DNA from 2 places in the Mesobacillus sp. genome. Region 2 is predicted to be linked to the other one. Evidence: predicted binding sites of a transcription regulator. Region 2 holds the regulator's gene; the other holds the start of a gene.
The links. The regulator Rex, encoded in region 2, represses fermentation and respiration genes when NADH is low (regulators of the CRP and FNR family bind a similar motif). The targets are predictions, from matches to a motif close to TTGTGAAATATTTCACAA.
Positions count from the first base shown of each region.

Region 1: a site for Rex is predicted at 2,046-2,063, ahead of AC3EBE_RS13495 (hemerythrin domain-containing protein). Genes of this name have one in related genera too.

Region 1 is NZ_JBYNSB010000034.1:51,263-56,074, reverse strand. It holds gene AC3EBE_RS13505 (MFS transporter) at 1-1,061, shown strand, start outside; gene AC3EBE_RS13500 (hypothetical protein) at 1,144-1,341, shown strand; gene AC3EBE_RS13495 (hemerythrin domain-containing protein) at 1,401-1,928, opposite strand; gene AC3EBE_RS13490 (hypothetical protein) at 2,144-2,479, shown strand; gene AC3EBE_RS13485 (ferredoxin family protein) at 2,825-3,109, opposite strand; gene AC3EBE_RS13480 (FAD-dependent oxidoreductase) at 3,109-4,404, opposite strand; gene AC3EBE_RS13475 (electron transfer flavoprotein subunit alpha/FixB family protein) at 4,397-4,812, opposite strand, start outside.
Region 2 is NZ_JBYNSB010000028.1:4,328-9,139, reverse strand. It holds gene groES (co-chaperone GroES) at 1-279, opposite strand, end outside; gene AC3EBE_RS10935 (CPBP family intramembrane glutamic endopeptidase) at 696-1,427, shown strand; gene AC3EBE_RS10930 (YdiK family protein) at 1,431-1,631, shown strand; gene AC3EBE_RS10925 (redox-sensing transcriptional repressor Rex) at 1,791-2,456, opposite strand; gene moaC (cyclic pyranopterin monophosphate synthase MoaC) at 2,483-2,977, opposite strand; gene AC3EBE_RS10915 (ABC-F family ATP-binding cassette domain-containing protein) at 3,147-4,812, shown strand, end outside.

The DNA.
Region 1 (4,812 bases), on a different contig from region 2:
TTGGAATCATAGGTTTTTCGCTGAATATCGTGTCTTCATTGCTTCAGCCAATGATCGGCATGGCAACGGATAAAAAACCAATGCCATTCGCATTGCCAATCGGATTGACCTCGACGATGTTTGGCGTACTGGGGCTGGCCTTCGCCTCAAGCTTTGAATTCGTTATCCTGTCCGTCCTGTTCATCGGGCTGGGATCAGCTGTTTTCCATCCTGAAGGATCAAGGGTAGCCTATATGGCCGCTGGACCTCGCAGGGGACTTGCCCAATCGATTTATCAGGTTGGAGGGAATTCCGGACAGGCACTTGCTCCGCTTATAACAGCACTAATCCTTGTTCCCCTTGGCCAAATAGGTGCTGCCTGGTTCACCCTGGTGGCAGCAATTGCTGTCGCTCTGCTGATTTACATTGCAGTCTGGTATTCTCGCAAACTGAATTTGGAAAAGATAGCCGCAAAAGCGAAGCAAACGGGGAAGCAAGTAAACAAGGGTATTACAAAAAATGTCAAGATTGCACTGCTACTGATACTTTTCCTGATTTTTGCGCGCTCTTGGTATATATCGGGAATGACTAATTTCTATGCGTTTTATGCCATCGACAAATATGGCCTATCAATCAGGGAATCTCAAATGTTCCTTTTCGCCTTCCTCGTTGCAGGTGCTTTTGGCACATTCTTTGGAGGGCCTCTGGCAGACCGTTTCGGGAAGAAGAATGTTATTTTCCTTTCTATGATAGCGACTGCTCCATTATCCGTCATCATCCCGTTTGTCCCAACAGCTGCCGCTTTTATCCTGCTATTGGTTAGCGGCTTTATCCTAATGTCGAGCTTTTCAGTCACTGTCGTTTATGCCCAGGAGCTGGTTCCGGGAAAAATCGGCACGATGGCTGGCCTGACAGTAGGTCTTGCTTTTGGAATGGGTGCAATCGGTTCAGTCGGCCTTGGAACGATTGCAGACATGTTCGGATTAACAACTATGATAATTGGAGTAGGCTTCCTTCCGATTCTAGGAATTCTGACGCTATTCCTTCCTTCAGATGAAACGCTGGCAAAATGGAACAATTAAAATTTTCCATTTGCAGAAAAATGTTTAGACAGTCTCCCTGTAAGGAAAAATGTAATGAGTATAGTAATGAAGGGAGATCACCATGTCTAAGTTTAAAATCAATTATTTTTTTGAAAAGGATTTTTCAGTTTCGCGCCCGATTGAAGGAGAGGACATTTCAGATGCCATCCAGGACGCGAAAGACCAGGAAGGAATCATTGAATTCACCAGCGAGGACCATACCTTCTACAGATTCGATACAAAGGACATTAAGCTTGTGACAATTACGGAGGAAGCTTAACGATAAAAAGGTGAAGCGTACGGGAATTTTTGCCCCTCCGCTTCACCTTTTTCATTTTTTTAAATCAATCTGATGCGTTCAGCAAGCTCATGTTTTTCTTCAGCAGTCAGCATATTCTCAGCCATTGGGAAAAGGATGCCCTCTTCCTTAGAGAAGTGGCTGACAAGTGTATAGTTTGCATTTTTTATCAGAGTTGCATTTTCAATCATCTGTTCTTTAGTAAATTCTGCTGTTTCGTCCTTTGTTTGATGGAGGAAGGTGCCGATGAATCTCTTGGCCTGATCATGTTCATATTCCATCACAGCAATTGGGCCCATCTCACGGCCGATGTACGCAGCCATCATCTCAAAGAGGACGCCTTCTTCCCTTTCTGAGTGCGGCTCCAGCTCTGCCAGGAAGTCAATTACTGCAGGTCTTAGCAATCCAAAGTTCTCTTCCATTTGTTCTCCTGCTTCTATCTTCTCGCAGAGCTTGAGCAGCTCGTCCAGCATTACCAATAAAGGCGGATGCTCATCCTTCAATTGCTGAAGCCCTTCGGATAAATTAAATTTAGAATTGAAATCCATTCCACTCATGCAGCCAGTCATTTTTATTTCCTCCCATACCGTTAAGATACTCTTAGTATAGAATTCTTTGCCTGACTGGGTTGTGATTGCCATCACAAATTGCATATAACCGGGGAAATTTGAATAAAATATGACACTTTGTGAAAATTTCAAAAAATTTTAACAATTCGCCTTCAAATTTCTAGAAACCTTACATATAATGAAGTTATAGCTTATAGCAAAGGGAGTGAGTTACCTTGCAAAATGAATATTATCGAGACTTTTATCAAAAAGCTCTGATCCAGGCTGGCCAGAGTGATAAAAAGGCTTTTCTGGATGAACATCCAGATTTGCTCCATACCCATTTATTGATCGGTCTCCAGGGCACCCCCGCTGAAGGCAGCGAATATTACCACTGGAACGTCACTATTTATAAATCTGATGCCTTTGGGTTCTACGATGGGTGCACACCTGTCTATTCATCATCCCTCTTCGACCGCTTTGATGATGCTGTCGATGCAGCCGGGAACATAGAAATGAAAATCCGGCATGATCAGCTTCACGCGGTACGCCTGCAGGAAAAAATCAGCTGAACCTAAAACTCTCCTCATCCTCCTCCATTTAGCTTTTCTCTTTTTGATCCCTTATGTGAAAAAACTTACATATGATGCCAATGGAAAAATCCCATAAAAAATGAATTGATTCGCTTTTCTTATGACAATAATCAAAAAAAAATTGGCTATAGCTGAGCAGTTTTTGCTATATTTTGTTTTATATCTTTTGCATGCGCCTGAAACCTCCACGGCTCAACCACCTTTGATCCAATCATTGATACTCCTTTCTCAATTCAATCTATATCGTTTTTCCAACGGTGTACAAAATGAAAGCAGCTGGCGGGACTTGAATTGTCCGCCAGCTGCTTTTAGCCATGCTGATAACTAGGCAAGCCTGAATACAATACCGTGACCGCCCTTGGGATATTCCCACTTGATATTCTGGTATGGACAGCCAATACGGCAGCTCCCGCATTCGTGGCAGCCTTCATAGCCTACCTGCATTCGCTTTCCTTCCCATTTGTATACCTCTGCCGGGCAGAAAACCGTACAAAGCTTGTCAGGACATTGAGTCATGCAGATGTCGTGATCCAGTACAGTCAGATGCGATTTTGTGTCACACTTAAACCTGATCAGATATTGCTTTTCCTCGATGTTTGTCGTTGACATTATTTCACCGCCTTCCAGGCACGATAGATATCTTGCATTACCTTAAGCGTTCCCTTTTCTGATGTCATGCTGCGTATGATCTGCTTTTGTTTTTCTTTCTTAGGAGTACCATCTACAGTAAAGAACTTACTCATTGCCTGGTTCATCATTGGAAGATATTCTTTGAAGTACTGCGGATATTTCTCAAAGGTATGGGCTGCATCCTTATACTTTTCAAGGTCCTTGATAATGAAGCTTCCGAATAACGCTTCTTTGTAGCGGTTAAGGCTTCTTTCACTGAAGTCGCCATCCTTCTTTGCCTCCACGATCGCTTCTGCAGCCATCTGTCCTGATGCCATTGCCATATTGGAGCCTTCACGATGGATGGCATTTACTAGCTGGGCTGCATCTCCTACTACAAGGACTCCGCTGCCAACAACCCGGGGAACGGAATGGTATCCGCCTTCAGGTATTAAATGGGCAAGGTACTCAGCTGATTCACCGCCTTCAAGATATGGTCGCACCATCGGATGCTTTTTCAAATAATCCAATAGCTCATACGGCTTGAGCTTCGCTTTGATCATACTTGATAATGTTGTTCCAACCCCGATGTTCAAGCTCTCCTTGTTTGTGTACAAGAATGCAGTACCAAGGTTGCCTTTTGTAGAATCCCCAAAGATTTCAATCGTTGTACCATGGTTTCCTTCAAGATTAAAGCGCTCATTGATTTTATCCTTAGGAAGATTGATAACCTCCATGACAGTAAGAGCGACTTCATCTGGGCGGAATTCCCTGTGGAAACCAAGCTGCTTGGATAGCAAGGAATTCACACCATCAGCAAGGACGACTACATCAGCATGGACCTCACCATCAGGGCGATCAGTGCGAACTCCTATCACCTTTCCATTCTCGACAATACATTCCGTTACAACAGTTTCATTGATTAATAGAGCTCCAGCCTCCACAGCTTTCTGGGCGAACCACTGGTCAAATTGCGCACGCAGGACTGTAAAATTATTATATGGTTCAACGGCCCATTCGAGACCCTTATATCCGAACTGGACCACCGACTCTTTGTCCATCATCCAGAAGCGCTGTTCAACAACTGGTCTCTCAAGCGGTGCCTCCTTCCAGAATTCAGGGATAATATCCTCCATCTGTTTTCGATAAAGAACTCCTCCCATTACATTTTTACTTCCCGGGTATTCCCCGCGCTCAATCAATAATACCTTCAAGCCTTTCTTGGCACAGTTATAAGCACAAGAAGTGCCTGCAGGACCTGCTCCTACGACGATTACATCAAATTTTTCAGGCATAGCTCATTTCCCCGCCCTTCTCTTTGCTGAGCTCTTTGAATTGGTGGATTAGCTTTGGTACAATTTCCAGTGCATCACCAACAATTCCGTATGTCGCTACATCGAAAATCGGAGCATTCGGATCTTTATTGATGGCAATGATCAGTTCTGAGTTCTTCATTCCCTCAACATGCTGGATCGCCCCGGAAATCCCAATTGCAAAATAGATTTTCGGCGTAACGGTTTCACCAGTCTGGCCAACCTGCTGCTCATGTTTTAGCCAGCCAGCCTCTACTACATCCCTCGTTCCGCCTACGCTTGCACCAATTACTTCTGCCAATTCATGAATCAGCTGGAAGCCCTGTATATCGCCAAGCCCTTTACCTCCTGCCACAATGACATGAGCTTCGGCAAGGCTCGCCTTTTTTG
Region 2 (4,812 bases):
TACAACTGCTAAAATGTCGTTTTCGCGTAGGATCAGGTATTCAGTTCCCTGGTACTTCACTTCTGTACCTGCGTATTTTGAGAAGATAATGCGGTTGCCAACTTCAACTTCAAGTGCTACGCGCTCCCCATTTTCAAGGACACGGCCTGTGCCCACAGCTACAACTTTACCTTCTTGAGGTTTTTCTTTCGCTGTGTCGGGTAAAACGATACCGCTTGCAGTTTTTTCTTCAGACTCAACAAGCTCGATAATAATGCGATCACCTAATGGCTTGATCAAGTGAAACAACCTCCTCAAATTATATGTAGATTATTTTATTAGCACTCTCCTCGATAGAGTGCTAACACAATTTATATAATAATGAATCTCCATTTTTTTTGCAAGCATGAAGTCCAATTTTTTTTATAAAATTTATTAATCCCCAGCTGCCGGGATTACCGCGACAAAATCAGCTATTTCCCGATTTATTTCGATTTTGCAGCAAGGCTTTTAGGGGATCGGACATCCCTAAAAAAGTCCACCTTAAAGAGTATGCATCGGCCTCATGATCTTTAACCGTTTTTTTAAGCCAGGCACCTGCAATTTGAACTTTCAGGGTCTCTGCTAGTAAAATGGAGAGATAGTGTAACAACGGAACCTTTATAGAATTGAATCGTATATAAACTTATGAACTTGCCCTAAAGGAGATTAGCATATTGAAAAAGGAATATTGGTACATCATCATCATTTATATTGCCATGCAGCTTTCAAGCCTTGTTGGCCTCCCGATTGTAGCATTCGTAGGAGCTGCAATGGGCAAAAGCCTGAAAGAGATGGAAACACTCTCGATTCCTTACTGGCTTGTGATCAGTTTCAGTCTAACTCTGGTCATCGTGCTGCTTATTTTACGAAAAGAAAAGAGGATGGAGGATGATTTACGCGGAATGGCTTCGCCAGCAAGTTCGGCAGCCTGGGCGATAGCCGGTGTGTTCCTGGCATTGATGGCCCAGTCCATCGCGGCAAGCATTGAACAGATGCTCGGTATTGAAATGGGCTCGGAGAACACCCAGGATATCATCAACCTGATTGAAAGCTTCCCCGTCGTCATCCTTGTGAGCTCAATCATCGGTCCGATATTGGAGGAAATCGTCTTCCGGAAAATCATCTTCGGCAGCCTTCATAAAAAAATGAACTTCTTTTTTGCGGCATTGATCAGTTCGGTTATTTTTGCGCTTGCTCATATGGAGCCTGAGCATGTCATCCTGTATTCCGCGATGGGCTTTACCTTTGCCTTCCTATATGTAAAAACAAAACGAATCATCGTACCGATCATTGCCCATGTTACAATGAATACATTCGTTGTCCTGCTTCAGTCCGTATTCAGAGAAGACATTGAGAGAATGATAAGAGAAGCAGAAAAAATCCAAAGCTTTATTGGGGGACTTTAATTAATGAGACAATCTCCTTTATTTTCAGGCATTGTCTACATCTTGTTAGGCAGCTTGTTCACCTACTTCGCCATCCAGAATGTCAATGAAACTGGCTGGGGATTTTTCACATACCTGCTCGTCCTGCTCGCTACCTTCGACTTCGGGTCTGGCATCAGGATGATCCTGTTCCATTTCAAACTGAAACAAATCCAAAAAAAATAGCCTCTTCGATTGAAGAGGCATAGACTGCAGTTATCGTACAAATGAATTTCATTATTCTAAAGCAACACTCATGTCTGTCCTTCAAACCAAAAAAGGGTCCGGAATTCCGGGCCCTTTTGTCTATAAATTAAACCCTTCCACTCGAAGAGGCTATCTCTTTTACAATTCTTCTGCTTCTGTTTCGACATCAGTCGGATAATGTTTAAGGAAATAAATTAATGATTGCAGTTCTACCGCCAGGTCAATATGGTGGATCCTGATGGATGAAGGTACATTCAGTCTTGCAGGCGTGAAGTTCAAAATCCCTTTGACATTTGCCTGGACTAATCGATCGGTAATCGGCTGGGCAACAGCTGACGGAACAGTCAGGATCGCAACCTGCACGCCTTCCTCGACCACCTTTTTATCAAGGTCATCCATATGGTAGACCGGCACTTCGCCAATCTTCGTGCCAACCTTATCCGGGTCAACATCAAAGGCAATTTCAATCTTCGTATTATTGTTCTTGGAAAAATTGTAATTCAAAAAGGCTGTACCGAGATTACCTACCCCGATCAGCGCCACTTTCGTGAGCTCATCCTGATCAAGTGTCTTCCGGAAAAAGGTAAGCAGATAATTCACATTATATCCATACCCTTTTTTGCCAAGCGCACCAAAGTAGGAAAAATCCCTTCTGATTGTGGCAGAATCAACCTTTACCGCTTCACTTAGCTCAGCTGATGAAACCCGCTGCTTCCCAGATGAATGCAGGTTCAGCAGGAAACGGTAGTACAGCGGCAAACGTTTTGCCGTTGCCTGCGGAATTTTCATAGGCTCGTTCGTCATACTCCATCCTCCACCCTGTTCTAGATTTAAATCAACTTATCTTCTCTCTTAAAATCACCGTTCTTCCCGCCGGTTTTTTCGACGAGGTATGTCTTGCCGATCACCATTCCTTTATCCACGGCCTTGCACATATCATAAACAGTCAGCGCACATGCTGAAGCTGCTGTTAACGCTTCCATTTCTACACCGGTGTTCCCTTTTGTTTTTACAGATGCAGTGATATTTAAAATATAGTCACTTTCATTTTGCTCCCAATCGAACGAAAGGTCAATCCCTGTTAATGGAAGCGGATGGCACATCGGAATGATTTCCGACGTTTTTTTTGCTGCCATGATGCCGGCAACCTGGGCAACAGCCAGTACATCGCCCTTTTTCATTTTATTTTCAGTAATTCTTACATATATATCTTCATTAACAATGATGCTCGAATGGGCAACCGCTGTACGAACCGTTTCAGGTTTGTCGCTGACATCAACCATTTTCGCCCTGCCTTCTTCATTAAAATGAGTAAACTCTGCCATGTTCAAGCTCCTTTCAAACAAAATAATACACTATTTTCACAAAGTTGTGTGTGAACTTTGTTGCCAACTTCACAAATTCCTTGCCAAACCTTCATTTGAAGGGGGCGCATATATTGCCGAGCCTATTTGAATGGGGTACACTATCTCTAAGGCAATAGAGGTGAAAAAAATGATATTATTACAAGTTAATCAGCTTTCAAAATATTTTGCTGCTGATCTTATTTTATCGAATATAAAGTTTGAAATACAGACAAATGACCGTGTTGCCCTTGTTGGCCGCAATGGGGCTGGAAAATCGACCCTCCTCAAAATCATCGCTGGACATGAAAGCCATGATGGCGGTGAAATCATCCGTCCAAAGGGTACAAGCATCGGTTATCTCGCACAAAATACTGGGCTGGAGTCCGAGAAAAGCATCTGGGACGAAATGCTTGGCGTCTTTTCCCATCTTCACAGCATGGAAAAGGACCTTCGCCGGCTAGAGGAAAAAATGTCGGATCCTGACATCCTGTCAAACCAGACAGAATACGACAGAGTTCTAAAAGAATATGATATTCTGCAGGTCCAGTTTAAGGAAAAAGGCGGATACCAGTATGAAGCGGACATCCGTTCAGTTTTGCATGGCCTGAACTTTCATTCCTTTGATTATTCCACAAAAATATCCACTTTAAGCGGGGGCCAAAAAACAAGACTTGCATTAGCCAAGCTCCTGTTGACCCGCCCGGATATTTTAATCCTGGACGAACCGACGAACCACCTGGATATTGACACTCTTTCGTCGCTGGAGCAGTATCTGCAAGGCTACCCTGGCGCAATCCTGATTGTGTCCCACGACCGTTATTTCCTGGATAAGGTCGTCAATCAGGTCTATGAAATCTCCCGCCACCAGCTGACGAAATTCCCGGGCAACTATAGTTCTTATCTGGACCAGAAGGCTGAGAACTACGAACGGGACCTGAAGCTTTACGAAAAGCAGCAGGATGAGATCGCCAAGCTGCAGGATTTCATCCAGCGCAACCTGGCTCGCGCATCCACTACTAAACGAGCGCAAAGCCGGCGTAAACAGCTGGATAAAATGGAGCGCATGGACAGGCCAATGGGTGACGAAAAATCGGCTTCCTTCAGCTTTCAGATTGATCGGCAGAGCGGAAACGATGTATTGAAGGCTGACTCACTAGCCGTAGGATACAACCAGGAGATGGTGTCCGAGAATATCACCTTCCATCTAAACCGCGGCGATAGTACTGCCCTCGTCGGACCGAACGGAGTCGGCAAGTCCACATTGTTGAAAACGATTGTGGAAAAACTGCCATCACTTGCAGGGAGTATCCACTATGGGTCCAATGTGTCGATTGGCTACTATGATCAGGAGCAAGCTGAGCTAAGCTCCAATAAAAAGGTACTGAATGAGCTCTGGGATGAATATCCGCTAAAATCGGAAAAAGAAATCCGCACAGTACTCGGAAACTTCCTTTTTTCCGGAGATGATGTACTGAAAATCGTTTCTACTTTAAGCGGCGGCGAAAAGGCCCGTCTTGCGCTTGCAAAAATGATGCTGCAGAAATCCAACTTCCTGATCCTGGATGAGCCTACGAACCATTTGGACCTGGACAGCAAGGAAGTTCTTGAAAACGCCTTGATCGATTATCCAGGCACAATCCTATTCGTGTCCCACGACCGTTATTTTATCAACAGGATAGCCACAAAGGTCATTGAGCTTGATCGTAATGGCGCGACCGAATATCTTGGTGATTATGATTATTATCTTGAAAAGAAGCTTGAACAGGAAGAACTCAAGGCTTTAGAAGCCCAGGCTGCAAAAAATGCCGGCAGTT